2 regions of the Leclercia sp. CFBP8987 genome follow, and region 1 is predicted to be linked to the other one. Evidence: predicted binding sites of a transcription regulator. Region 1 holds the regulator's gene; the other holds the start of a gene.
The links. Region 1 encodes PhoB, which activates phosphate uptake and scavenging genes when phosphate is short. Its sites were predicted from a motif close to CTGTCATAAAACTGNCNNAT; they were not measured.

Region 1 (6,556 bases):
GATCGCAGCCGCCAATCTTCTGGGCGCGGTGAATATGGCCCAGCGCAATATAGTCCGCCGCCGGGAAATGCTGTGCCGGGAAGGCGTCCAGCGTCCCGATGTAGATGTCACGTACCGCGTCACTTTTACTGGCCCCGACGGTGGTGAGATGCCCGGTGGCGATAATCGGCAGGACGCTGTCGCCGCGAAGCTGGCAGGCGGCGGTATATTGATCGGCATAATAGTGGGTGATGGCCTCTAACAGCTGCTGCTGTTTCTCGATCCCCGAGAGGCCTGCCTGGCTTTTCATCACGTCGCGAGGGCGCAAGAACGGGATCGGGCACAGCACCGCCCCGGGCGTCCCGTCGCGTTTGCGCAGGATCTGCGGCCCGTGACCGGCGCTGGCGACCACGGTGGTATTAAGAAAGGCCAGAATTTCACGGGATTCATTCAGCGTGGCCACGGAATCATGATTGCCCGCAACAATCACCAGATGACAGCCGGTCTTCTGCAGGTTGACCACGAAACGGTTATACAGCTCTCGCGCATAGCTTGGCGGCGATCCGGTGTCGAAGATGTCCCCGGCCACGAGGATGGCGTCCACCTGGTGGGATTCTGCCATCTCAAGCAGCCAGGTGAGGAAGGCTTCATGTTCGGCGGCGCGGCTTTTACTGTAAAAGTTTTGTCCCAGATGCCAGTCCGAGGTGTGAAGTATGCGCATAACAGATCCGTGGCAAAAAAAAGTAAGCGGGATTATAAACATTCAGGGGAAGGAAGATAACCGCTACAATCAGGGCAGCCAGAAAACAACGGCTTGCCTTTATTGGTGGGCAGGTTTTTCATAAATCTGTCATAAATCTGACGCATAATGACGCCGTATTACAAACATGTAACCTAAATAAGACAGGGCTAAGTATGGCGAGACGTATTCTGGTCGTAGAAGATGAAGCACCCATTCGTGAAATGGTCTGCTTTGTGCTCGAACAAAATGGCTTTCAACCGGTAGAAGCCGAAGATTACGACAGCGCGGTGAATCAGCTCAACGAACCCTGGCCCGATCTGATCCTGCTCGACTGGATGTTGCCCGGCGGCTCAGGTCTGCAATTCATCAAACATATCAAACGTGAAGCCTTAACCCGCGATATCCCGGTGATGATGTTGACCGCGCGCGGCGAAGAGGAAGATCGTGTTCGCGGCCTTGAGACCGGCGCGGATGACTACATCACCAAACCTTTCTCTCCGAAAGAGCTGGTGGCGCGTATCAAGGCCGTGATGCGTCGTATTTCACCGATGGCGGTGGAAGAGGTGATTGAGATGCAGGGCCTGAGCCTGGACCCCACCTCGCACCGCGTCATGACTGGTGAAAATCCCCTCGATATGGGGCCTACCGAATTCAAACTGCTGCACTTCTTCATGACTCATCCGGAGCGCGTCTACAGCCGCGAGCAGTTGCTCAATAATGTCTGGGGCACTAACGTGTACGTTGAAGACCGGACGGTGGATGTACATATTCGTCGTCTGCGTAAGGCCCTGGAAACCAGCGGTCACGATCGCATGGTACAGACCGTCCGCGGCACGGGTTATCGTTTCTCAACCCGTTTCTGAACAATGACAGGAGTGTGACGCGTGCTGGAACGTCTGTCATGGAAAAGGCTCTGCTTTGAACTGATTCTTTGCTGTATCCCGGCCCTGATCCTCGGGGCCATTTTCGGTTATCTACCCTGGTTTTTGCTGGCGGCAGTCACGGGACTGCTGGTCTGGCACTTCTGGAATCTGCTCCGCCTGTCATGGTGGCTGTGGGTGGACAGAAGCATGACCCCTCCGCCGGGAAGCGGCAGTTGGGAACCGCTGCTGTATGGCCTGCACCAGATGCAGATGCGTAATAAAAAACGCCGACGCGAGCTGGGCAGCCTGATCAAACGCTTTCGCAGCGGTGCGGAATCCCTGCCGGATGCGGTGGTGCTCACCACCGAAGAGGGGGCGATGTTCTGGTGTAACGGACTGGCGCAACAGCTGCTGGGCCTGCGCTGGCCGGACGATAATGGACAGAACATCCTCAACCTGCTGCGTTATCCTGAGTTTGCGCAGTACCTGAAAAAACGCGATTTCACCCGCCCGCACAATCTGGTGCTGAACACCGGTCGCCATCTGGAGATCCGCGTGATGCCCTACAGCGACAAACAGTGGCTGATGGTGGCGCGCGATGTGACCCAGATGCACCAGCTGGAAGGGGCGCGGCGCAACTTCTTCGCCAACGTCAGCCATGAATTACGCACGCCGCTGACGGTGTTGCAGGGCTATCTGGAGATGATGCAGGAGCAGACCCTGGAGGGCGCGCCGCGGGAAAAAGCGTTGCAGACCATGCGCGAGCAGACGCAACGGATGGAAGGGCTGGTGAAACAGCTCCTGACCCTCTCCCGTATTGAGGCCGCGCCAACCTTAGCGCTCAACGAAACCATCGATGTGCCGATGATGCTGCGGATGTTAGAGCGTGAGGCGCAAACCTTAAGCCAGCAGCAGCACCAGATCACCTTCGAAGTGGATACCAGTCTGAAAGTGCGCGGCAGTAACGATGAGCTGCGCAGCGCCATCTCCAACCTGGTCTATAACGCGGTGAATCATACCCCGGCGGGGACCCATATCACCGTGCGCTGGCAGCATGCGCCCACGGGGGCGGAGTTCAGCGTCGAGGATGATGGCCCGGGTATCGGCCCGGAGCATATTCCCCGTCTTACCGAGCGTTTTTATCGGGTGGATAAAGCGCGTTCCCGCCAGACCGGCGGCAGTGGTCTGGGGCTGGCTATCGTCAAGCACGCCATTAATCACCACGACAGCCGTCTCGATATCGTCAGTACGCCGGGCAAAAGTACGCGTTTCAGCTTCGTGATCCCGGAACGTTTGATTGCCAGTAACAGCGCCTGACAGCCAACCTGTAATCAGATATTGCCATAGGCCAGCATATGCTGGCCTGTTTGCTTTGCAGTCAACCGAAGCGCGGATAAATTTTATACGCCTGTTGCTTTTTTGTTCGCATGATTAGCCATGGGTTTTTCTTATAATTGGTGTAATGTTTCAGGTCTGACTTTCAGGCTGGTATATTGTTCTGGTTTTGCGATCCCATATTGCCTTTAAACGTTATAAGCGTTTAAATTGCCCTCCTGATATTGTCGGACAGACTGTATTTGCGTGGTAAATCGAAAAAATATTCCTGACCACGGCAGCAGGAGAGCATTTCCCGCTGAAATTGCACATTTTTTCCGCTGTTTTGTTCCGCAAGGGATAGCGAAAAATTCAACATTTTCAACACCACATCCACAGGCAGTAAGGTTTTATGACCCATCAATTGAAATCGCGTGACATCATCGCACTGGGCTTTATGACATTTGCGCTGTTCGTTGGCGCAGGCAACATCATCTTCCCGCCTATGGTTGGCCTGCAGGCGGGTGAACACGTCTGGACCGCGGCGCTTGGCTTTCTGATCACCGCTGTGGGCCTGCCGGTTCTGACCGTCGTGGCGCTGGCGAAAGTTGGCGGCGGTGTCGATAGCCTCAGCGCGCCGATTGGTAAAGTGGCCGGGGTGATGCTGGCCGTCGTCTGCTATCTGGCGATCGGTCCACTGTTTGCGACCCCTCGCACCGCGACCGTCTCCTTCGAAGTGGGGATTGCCCCGCTGACCGGTGATGGCCCGCTGCCGCTGTTTATCTACAGCCTGGTCTACTTTGCTATCGTGATCCTGGTGTCGCTCTACCCGGGTAAACTGCTGGATACCGTGGGCAACTTCCTCGCCCCGCTGAAGATTCTGGCGCTGGTAGTGCTTGCGGTCGCGGCGATTGTCTGGCCGGCTGGCCCGCTGAGCTCGGCTACCGAAGCCTATCAAAACGCGGCCTTCTCTAACGGCTTTGTGAACGGCTACCTGACCATGGATACGCTGGGCGCGATGGCGTTCGGGATCGTGATCGTTAACGCCGCGCGTTCCCGTGGCGTGACCGAAGCGCGTCTGCTGACCCGTTACACCGTCTGGGCTGGCCTGATGGCGGGTGCGGGCCTGGCACTGCTCTATCTGGCGCTGTTCCGTCTGGGTTCCGACAGCAGCGTGCTGGTTGACCAGGGCGCGAACGGTGCAGCTATTTTACATGCCTATGTGCAGCACACCTTCGGCGGCGCGGGCAGCATGATGCTGGCTATCCTGATCTTCCTGGCCTGTCTGGTGACTGCGGTTGGCCTGACCTGTGCCTGTGCAGAGTTCTTTGCTCAGTACGTTCCGCTCTCCTATCGTACGCTGGTGTTTATCCTCGGCGGCTTCTCGATGGCGGTGTCGAACCTGGGTCTGAGCCACCTGATTCAGGTCTCTATTCCGGTGCTGACCACCATTTACCCGCCGTGCATCGTGCTGGTTGTGCTGAGCTTCACCCGTGGCTGGTGGAATAATTCCACACGAATTATCGCCCCGGCCATGTTTATCAGTCTGCTTTTTGGTATGCTTGACGGCATTAAGGCATCGGCAATCAGCGCCATGCTGCCCGCCTGGACACAGCGTCTGCCGCTGTCTGAACAGGGTCTGGCGTGGCTGATGCCTACCGTTGTGGCACTGGTACTGGCTATTATCTGGGATCGTGCTGCAGGGCGTCAGGTTACTTCGAACGCGCACTAAGCAACGGCTGAAAGTTAAACCACGGGGCGTAATGCCCCGTGGTTTTTTGTTTTTTTTAGTCTCAATTGGCAAGTCAAAAAATGGAAAGCACTAACAAACTCAAGCGTGGATTGAGCGCCCGCCACATCCGCTTTATGGCGCTGGGTTCTGCAATCGGCACCGGTCTTTTTTATGGCTCGGCAGATGCCATCAAAATGGCCGGTCCCAGCGTTCTGCTGGCATATCTTATCGGCGGTGTTGCCGCCTACATCATCATGCGTGCCCTGGGGGAGATGTCCGTTCATAACCCGTCGGCCAGCTCCTTCTCCCGCTATGCTCAGGAAAACTTAGGCCCGCTGGCCGGGTATATCACCGGCTGGACCTACTGCTTCGAAATCCTGATTGTGGCCATCGCTGACGTGACGGCCTTCGGCATCTATATGGGCGTCTGGTTCCCGACGGTGCCGCACTGGGTCTGGGTACTCAGCGTGGTGCTGATCATCTGCGCCATCAATCTGATGAGCGTGAAGGTGTTCGGCGAGCTGGAGTTCTGGTTCTCCTTCTTCAAAGTTGCCACCATTATCATCATGATTGCCGCCGGTATCGGCATCATCATCTGGGGGATTGGCAACGGCGGACAACCGACCGGGATCCACAATCTGTGGAGCAACGGCGGCTTCTTCAGCAACGGCTGGATCGGCATGGTGATGTCGCTGCAGATGGTGATGTTCGCCTACGGTGGGATCGAAATCATCGGTATTACCGCCGGTGAAGCGAAAGACCCTGAGAAGTCTATTCCGCGCGCCATCAACTCGGTGCCGATGCGTATTCTGATTTTCTACGTGGGCACGCTGTTTGTGATCATGTCCATTTATCCGTGGAACCAGGTCGGCACCAACGGCAGCCCGTTCGTGCTCACCTTCCAGCATCTGGGCATTACCTTTGCCGCCAGCATCCTGAACTTTGTGGTGCTGACCGCCTCGCTCTCCGCCATCAACGCCGACGTCTTCGGCGTCGGGCGTATGCTGCACGGCATGGCGGAGCAGGGCAGTGCGCCGAAGGCCTTCGCCAAAACCTCCAGCCGCGGCACGCCGTGGGTGACGGTGCTGGTGATGACCGTGGCGCTGCTGCTGTCGGTCTATCTGAACTACATCATGCCGGAGAACGTCTTCCTGGTGATTGCGTCGCTTGCGACCTTTGCCACCGTCTGGGTGTGGATCATGATTCTGATGTCGCAGATTGGCTTCCGCCGTCGTCTGTCGCCGGATGAGGTGAAAGCGCTGAAGTTTAAAGTCCCGGGCGGGGTGGCAACGACCGTGGTCGGCCTGATCTTCCTGGTCTTTATTATCGGCCTGATTGGTTACCACCCGGAAACCCGCATCTCGCTGTATGTCGGCTTCGCGTGGATTGCCCTGCTGCTGGTGGGCTGGGTGTTTAAACGCCGCCGCGAGCGTCAGTTAGCAGAAGCGCAGTAATCAGAATGCCCGGCAAATGCCGGGCATTTTTCTCCTCCCCCGTTCTCCTCCCCCAATAAACCTCATCGTGAGGAGTGAACATCAACTACCCTGTGGCAAGGTGACCTCATTTCTGGGATAGGGGATAAAAGATGTTGAATGCATGGCACCTGCCGGTTGCCCCATTTGTTAAGCAAAACAACGATAAACTCGTCATCACGCTGTGGCTGACGGGAGAGAACCTACCTGAGCGGGTAACGATGCGCGCTGAATTCGATAATGAAGAGACCTCGCTGCCGATGCACAAGCTGCGCAGCCAGCCACAGCCCGGCGTCACCGCCTGGCGGGCCACTATCGACACAACGAAAGGGCAGCCGCGGCACCGCTACAGCTTTAAAATGCTCTGGTATAACCGCCAGTTGTGGTTTACCCCGCAGGGGTTCAGCCGTTTCCCACCCGCCCGCCTGGAGCAGTTCGCCGTCGATTACCCGGA
Region 2 (6,556 bases), 1.0 Mb from region 1:
GCGACGACTGTGAAATCAGCCCTTACAGCGTGGTGGAAGATGCCCACCTGGAAGCCGCCTGCACCATCGGGCCGTTCGCCCGTCTGCGTCCGGGTGCTGAACTGCTGGAAGGTGCCCACGTCGGCAACTTCGTCGAAATGAAAAAAGCGCGTCTGGGCAAGGGCTCAAAAGCCGGGCATCTGACCTATCTGGGCGATGCTGAGATCGGCGACAACGTGAATATTGGTGCCGGGACCATCACCTGCAACTACGACGGCGCGAACAAGTTCAAAACCATTATTGGCGATGACGTGTTTGTCGGATCCGATTCGCAGCTGGTGGCACCTGTCACCATCGGCAAAGGCGTCACCATTGCCGCAGGCACGACCGTGACGCGCGATGTGGCCGAAAACGAGCTGGTGATCAGCCGCGTGCCGCAGGTGCAGAAGCAGGGCTGGAAACGCCCGGTGAAGAAGAAGTAACCGATTTATCCCTCGCCCCTTTGGGGAGAGGTCCGGGTTGAGGGGATAACATAATCCCCCGCCCAAAGGCAGTCTCTAAAAATATAACCCCACTCTCTACAAGGCTCGGGGCGCCCAAAAAGGGCACATACAGGTCAGCGACAACGCAGGCGAAAGCCTCTATTCGGAATCTAAAACTATGTGTGGAATTGTTGGCGCAGTCGCGCAGCGTGATATTGCTGAAATCCTTCTCGAAGGGTTACGTCGTCTGGAATACCGTGGTTACGACTCTGCCGGTCTGGCAGTGGTCGATGCAGAAGGGCACATGACCCGTCTGCGTCGCCTCGGTAAAGTAAACATGCTGTCGCAGGCCGCGGAAGAAACTCCGCTGCACGGCGGCACAGGCATTGCCCATACCCGTTGGGCGACCCACGGTGAACCTTCTGAAGGCAACGCGCACCCGCATGTCTCTGAACACATTGTGGTGGTGCATAACGGCATCATCGAAAACCACGAGCCGCTGCGCGAAGCGCTGACTGAACGCGGGTATACCTTCGTGTCAGAAACCGACACCGAAGTGATCGCTCACCTGGTTCACTGGGAGCTGGAGCAGGGCGGTACGCTGCGTGAAGCCGTACTGCGTGCCATCCCTCAGCTGCGCGGCGCCTACGGCACGGTGATCATGGACAGCCGCGATCCATCCACCCTGCTGGCCGCCCGTTCGGGCAGCCCGATGGTGATTGGTCTGGGAATGGGCGAGAACTTTATCGCTTCCGATCAGCTGGCGCTGCTGCCGGTGACCCGTCGCTTTATCTTCATGGAAGAGGGCGATATTGCCGAAGTGACCCGCCGCGACGTGAAACTGTTTGATAAATCTGGTGCGCCGGTGAAGCGTCAGGATATCGAATCCAGCCTGCAGTACGACGCGGGTGACAAAGGTGCTTACCGTCACTACATGCAGAAAGAGATCTACGAGCAGCCAAACGCCATCAAAAACACCCTGACCGGGCGCATCAGCCACGGCGAGGTGGATCTGAGCGAGCTGGGGGCTAACGCCAACGAGATGCTGGCTAACGTCGAGCATATTCAGATCGTGGCCTGCGGCACCTCCTACAACTCCGGTATGGTCTCCCGCTACTGGTTTGAAGCCCTGGCCGGTGTGCCATGCGACGTCGAAATCGCCTCTGAATTCCGCTATCGCAAATCGGCCGTGCGCCGTAACAGCCTGATGATCACCCTGTCGCAGTCCGGTGAAACCGCCGACACCCTGGCGGCGCTGCGTCTGTCCAAAGAGCTGGGTTACCTCGGTTCGCTGGCGATCTGTAACGTGCCGGGCTCCTCGCTGGTGCGTGAATCCGATCTGGCGCTGATGACCAACGCCGGCACCGAAATCGGCGTGGCCTCAACCAAAGCGTTCACCACTCAGCTGACGGTCCTGCTGATGCTGGTGGCGAAACTGGCCCGTCTGAAAGGGGCGGATGCCTCTGTTGAGCATGACATCGTGCACGGCCTGCAGGCGCTGCCGAGCCGCATTGAGCAGATGCTCTCTCAGGACAAACGTATTGAAGCCCTGGCGGAAGCTTTCTCTGACAAACATCACGCCCTGTTCCTTGGCCGTGGCGATCAGTACCCGATCGCGCTGGAAGGCGCGCTGAAGCTGAAAGAGATCTCCTACATCCATGCGGAAGCTTACGCTGCAGGCGAGCTGAAACACGGCCCGCTGGCGCTGATCGATGCGGATATGCCGGTGATCGTGGTGGCACCTAACAACGAACTGCTGGAAAAACTGAAATCCAACATCGAAGAAGTCCGTGCTCGCGGCGGTGTTCTGTTTGTCTTCGCAGATAAAGATGCCGGTTTCGTCAGCAGCGACAACATGCACATCATCGAGATGCCGCATGTGGAAGAGGTGATCGCGCCAATCTTCTATACCGTACCGCTGCAGCTGCTGGCGTATCACGTCGCGCTGATTAAAGGCACCGACGTTGACCAGCCGCGTAACCTGGCGAAGTCCGTTACCGTAGAATAATCCCTCCAGCTCCACCTTCGGGTGGAGCTTTTTTTATCCGCGTTTTTAAATGACAAACTGTCATATTCAGCTATTTTTTTCAGTGTCACAGAAAGAAAATTTTTCTGAAATCATAGTGTCATAAAATATATCAACTATCTGATAATAAACAATTATTCTTATTTTCTTTAAGCGAAATTGTGACTGTCATAAAACTGTCATAATTCGTACATTTCTCTGTCACCTGTTTGTCCTATTTTGCTCATCGTAGCCACTAAACAACGATTTACGAAAATCTTGCAGGAGACATTATGAAAGTTATGCGTACCACTGTCGCAACTGTTGTCGCCGCGACCTTATCGATGAGCGCGTTCTCTGTATTCGCAGAGGCAAGCCTGACTGGCGCTGGTGCAACCTTCCCTGCGCCGGTGTATGCCAAATGGGCTGATACCTACCAGAAAGAGACTGGTAACAAGGTGAACTACCAGGGTATCGGCTCCTCCGGTGGCGTTAAACAAATTACCGCAAATACCGTTGATTTCGGTGCATCTGATGCGCCGCTGTCGGATGAAAAACTGACGCAGGAAGGCCTGTTCCAGTTCCCGACCGTTATCGGTGGTGTTGTGCTGGCCGTGAATATCCCTGGCCTGAAGTCCGGCGAGCTGGTGCTGGATGGCAAAACCCTGGGCGATATCTATCTCGGCAAAATCAAAAAATGGGATGACGAAGCCATCACCAAACTGAACCCGGGCGTGAAACTGCCTTCGCAGAACATCGCTGTGGTTCGTCGTGCTGACGGCTCCGGTACCTCCTTCGTCTTCACCAGCTACCTGGCGAAAGTGAACGAAGAGTGGAAATCCAAAGTGGGTTCCGGCTCTACCGTGAACTGGCCGACCGGCCTGGGCGGTAAAGGTAACGACGGTATCGCGGCCTTCGTACAGCGTCTGCCTGGCTCAATCGGCTATGTAGAATATGCTTACGCCAAGCAGAACAACCTGGCGTACACCAAGCTGATTTCTGCTGATGGCAAACCGGTTAGCCCGACCGAAGAGAACTTTGCTAATGCTGCCAAAGGCGCTGACTGGAGCAAATCCTTCGCACAGGATCTGACCAACCAGAAAGGTGACGAAGCCTGGCCAATTACCTCTACCACCTTCATCCTGGTCCACAAAGATCAGAAGAAGCCAGAGCAGGGCGCTGAAGTGCTGAAGTTCTTCGACTGGGCATACAAAAATGGCGGCAAACAGGCTAATGACCTGGATTACGCCAGCCTGCCGGACAGCGTGGTTGAGCAGATTCGTGCTGCATGGAAAACCAACGTGAAAGACAGCAGTGGTAAAGCGCTGTACTAACAGGATATTTTTGACGAAGATGGCGGGTGGCGTGAGCTTACCCGCTAACTTTCGTGAAACGTCTCAAACAGAAGAGTAATTTATGGCTGCAACCAAGCCTGCATTTAACCCTCCGGGTAAAAAAGGTGACATGATTTTCAGCGCGCTGGTAAGACTGGCTGCGCTGATTGTGCTATTGCTGCTGGGCGGCATTATCGTGTCTCTGATTTTCTCCTCGTGGCCGAGCATCCAGAAATTTGGTTTCTCCTTCCTGTGGACCAAAGAGTGGGATGCCCCGAACGATATCTACGGTGCGCTGGTGCCGATCTACGGCACGCTGGTGACCTCCTTTATCGCCCTGCTGATTGCCGTGCCGGTGAGCTTCGGTATCGCCCTGTTCCTGACGGAACTGGCGCCGAGCTGGCTGAAGCGTCCGCTGGGTATTGCCATTGAGCTGCTGGCGGCAATCCCGAGTATCGTTTACGGCATGTGGGGCCTGTTTATCTTTGCCCCGCTGTTCGCGACATACTTCCAGGAGCCGGTGGGCAACGTCCTGTCGAATATTCCGTTTGTCGGCGCGCTCTTCTCCGGTCCGGCGTTCGGTATCGGGATCCTGGCCGCAGGCGTCATCCTCGCTATCATGATTATTCCGTACATCGCGGCGGTGATGCGCGATGTCTTCGAACAGACCCCGGTGATGATGAAAGAGTCGGCCTACGGCATCGGCTGCACCACCTGGGAGGTTATCTGGCGCATCGTCCTGCCATTTACCAAAAATGGGGTGATTGGCGGTGTAATGCTGGGTCTGGGTCGTGCGTTGGGTGAAACCATGGCCGTGACCTTTATCATCGGTAACACCTACCAGCTCGACAGCGCCTCCCTCTACATGCCGGGCAACAGCATCACCTCGGCGCTGGCTAACGAATTCGCTGAAGCGGAGTCGGGCCTGCACGTTGCCGCGCTGATGGAACTGGGCTTAATTCTGTTTGTTATTACCTTCATCGTTCTGGCGATCTCCAAAGTGATGATCATGCGCCTGGCGAAAAATGAGGGGGCACGCTAATGGCAACGCTTGAAATGCAAAACACCGTGGAGCTGGCGGAATCACGCCGCAAAATGCAGGCGAAGCGCCGCATGAAGAACCGCCTCGCGTTGACGCTCTCGATGGCGACGATGGCCTTTGGTCTGTTCTGGCTGATCTGGATCCTGTTTTCCACGGTAACGCGCGGTATCGACGGCATGTCGCTGGCGCTGTTTACCGAGATGACCCCGCCGCCAAATACGGCGGGCGGTGGTCTGGCGAACGCCCTGGCGGGCAGCGGCCTGCTGATCCTCTGGGCGACCGTGTTTGGTACGCCGCTCGGCATCATGGCGGGGATCTATCTGGCGGAGTACGGCCGTAAATCCTGGATTGCGGAAGTGATCCGCTTCATCAACGACATTCTGCTCTCTGCCCCGTCGATTGTGGTCGGTCTGTTCGTCTACACCATCGTGGTGGCGCAGATGGAGCACTTCTCCGGCTGGGCTGGGGTGATTGCGCTGGCGCTGCTGCAGGTGCCGATCGTCATCCGTACCACCGAGAACATGCTGAAACTGGTGCCGGACAGCCTGCGTGAAGCGGCCTACGCGCTGGGCACGCCGAAGTGGAAGATGATTTCTGCCATCACCCTGAAGGCGTCTATCTCCGGGATCCTGACCGGCGTCCTGCTGGCCGTGGCCCGTATTGCCGGTGAAACCGCACCGCTGCTCTTTACCGCCCTCTCCAACCAGTTCTGGAGCACGGACATGATGCAGCCGATCGCCAACCTGCCGGTCACCATCTTTAAATTTGCGATGAGCCCGTTTGCCGAATGGCAGTCACTGGCCTGGGCCGGGGTACTGATTATTACCCTGTGCGTACTGTTACTGAACATTCTGGCGCGCGTTATTTTCGCGAAGAAGAAACACGGTTAATTATTGACGGCGTGGCACGCTGCGGCGCCGGATGAGGAAATGAGTCAATGAGTATGGTCGATACTGCCCCGGGGATCCTTTCGGTTCGTGATCTGAACTTCTACTACGGCAAGTTCCATGCCCTGAAAAACATCAACCTGGATATTGCTAAAAACCAGGTCACGGCATTTATCGGTCCGTCGGGCTGTGGAAAATCCACGCTGCTGCGTACCTTTAACAAAATGTATTCACTCTATCCGGAGCAGCGCGCCGAAGGCGAGATCCTGCTTGATGGCGATAACATCCTGACCAATACCCAGGATATCGCCCTGCTGCGTGCCAAAGTGGGCATGGTGTTCCAGAAACCAACGCCGTTCCCGATGTCCATTTATGACAATATCGCCTTTGGCGTGCGCCTGTTTGAGAAGCTCTCCCGTGCCGATATGGACGAGCGCGTGCAGTGGGCCTTGACCAAGGCCGCATTATGGAACGAAACCAAAGATAAACTTCACCAGAGCGGATACTCTCTCTCCGGTGGTCAGCAGCAGCGTCTGTGCATTGCGCGTGGTATCGCCATTCGCCCGGAAGTGTTATTGCTGGATGAACCGTGCTCAGCGCTGGATCCGATCTCTACCGGCCGTATCGAAGAGCTGATCACTGAGTTAAAACAGGATTACACCGTAGTGATCGTCACCCACAACATGCAGCAGGCCGCGCGTTGTTCAGACCACACGGCGTTTATGTACCTGGGCGAGTTGATTGAGTTCAGCAACACGGACGATCTGTTCACCAAGCCCGCGAAGAAACAAACAGAAGACTACATCACCGGACGCTACGGCTGATTC

Region 2: a site for PhoB is predicted at 2,653-2,672, ahead of pstS (phosphate ABC transporter substrate-binding protein PstS). Genes of this name have one in related genera too.

Annotation. Positions count from the first base shown of each region.
Region 1 is NZ_CM188255.1:1,000,743-1,007,298, forward strand. Features, by position in the region: gene sbcD (exonuclease subunit SbcD) at 1-700, opposite strand, end outside; gene phoB (phosphate response regulator transcription factor PhoB) at 895-1,584, shown strand; gene phoR (phosphate regulon sensor histidine kinase PhoR) at 1,606-2,901, shown strand; gene brnQ (branched-chain amino acid transporter carrier protein BrnQ) at 3,311-4,630, shown strand; gene proY (proline-specific permease ProY) at 4,711-6,084, shown strand; gene malZ (maltodextrin glucosidase) at 6,216-6,556, shown strand, end outside.
Region 2 is NZ_CM188255.1:4,852,822-4,859,377, forward strand. Features, by position in the region: gene glmU (bifunctional UDP-N-acetylglucosamine diphosphorylase/glucosamine-1-phosphate N-acetyltransferase GlmU) at 1-461, shown strand, start outside; gene glmS (glutamine--fructose-6-phosphate transaminase (isomerizing)) at 640-2,469, shown strand; gene pstS (phosphate ABC transporter substrate-binding protein PstS) at 2,760-3,800, shown strand; gene pstC (phosphate ABC transporter permease PstC) at 3,883-4,842, shown strand; gene pstA (phosphate ABC transporter permease PstA) at 4,842-5,732, shown strand; gene pstB (phosphate ABC transporter ATP-binding protein PstB) at 5,780-6,553, shown strand.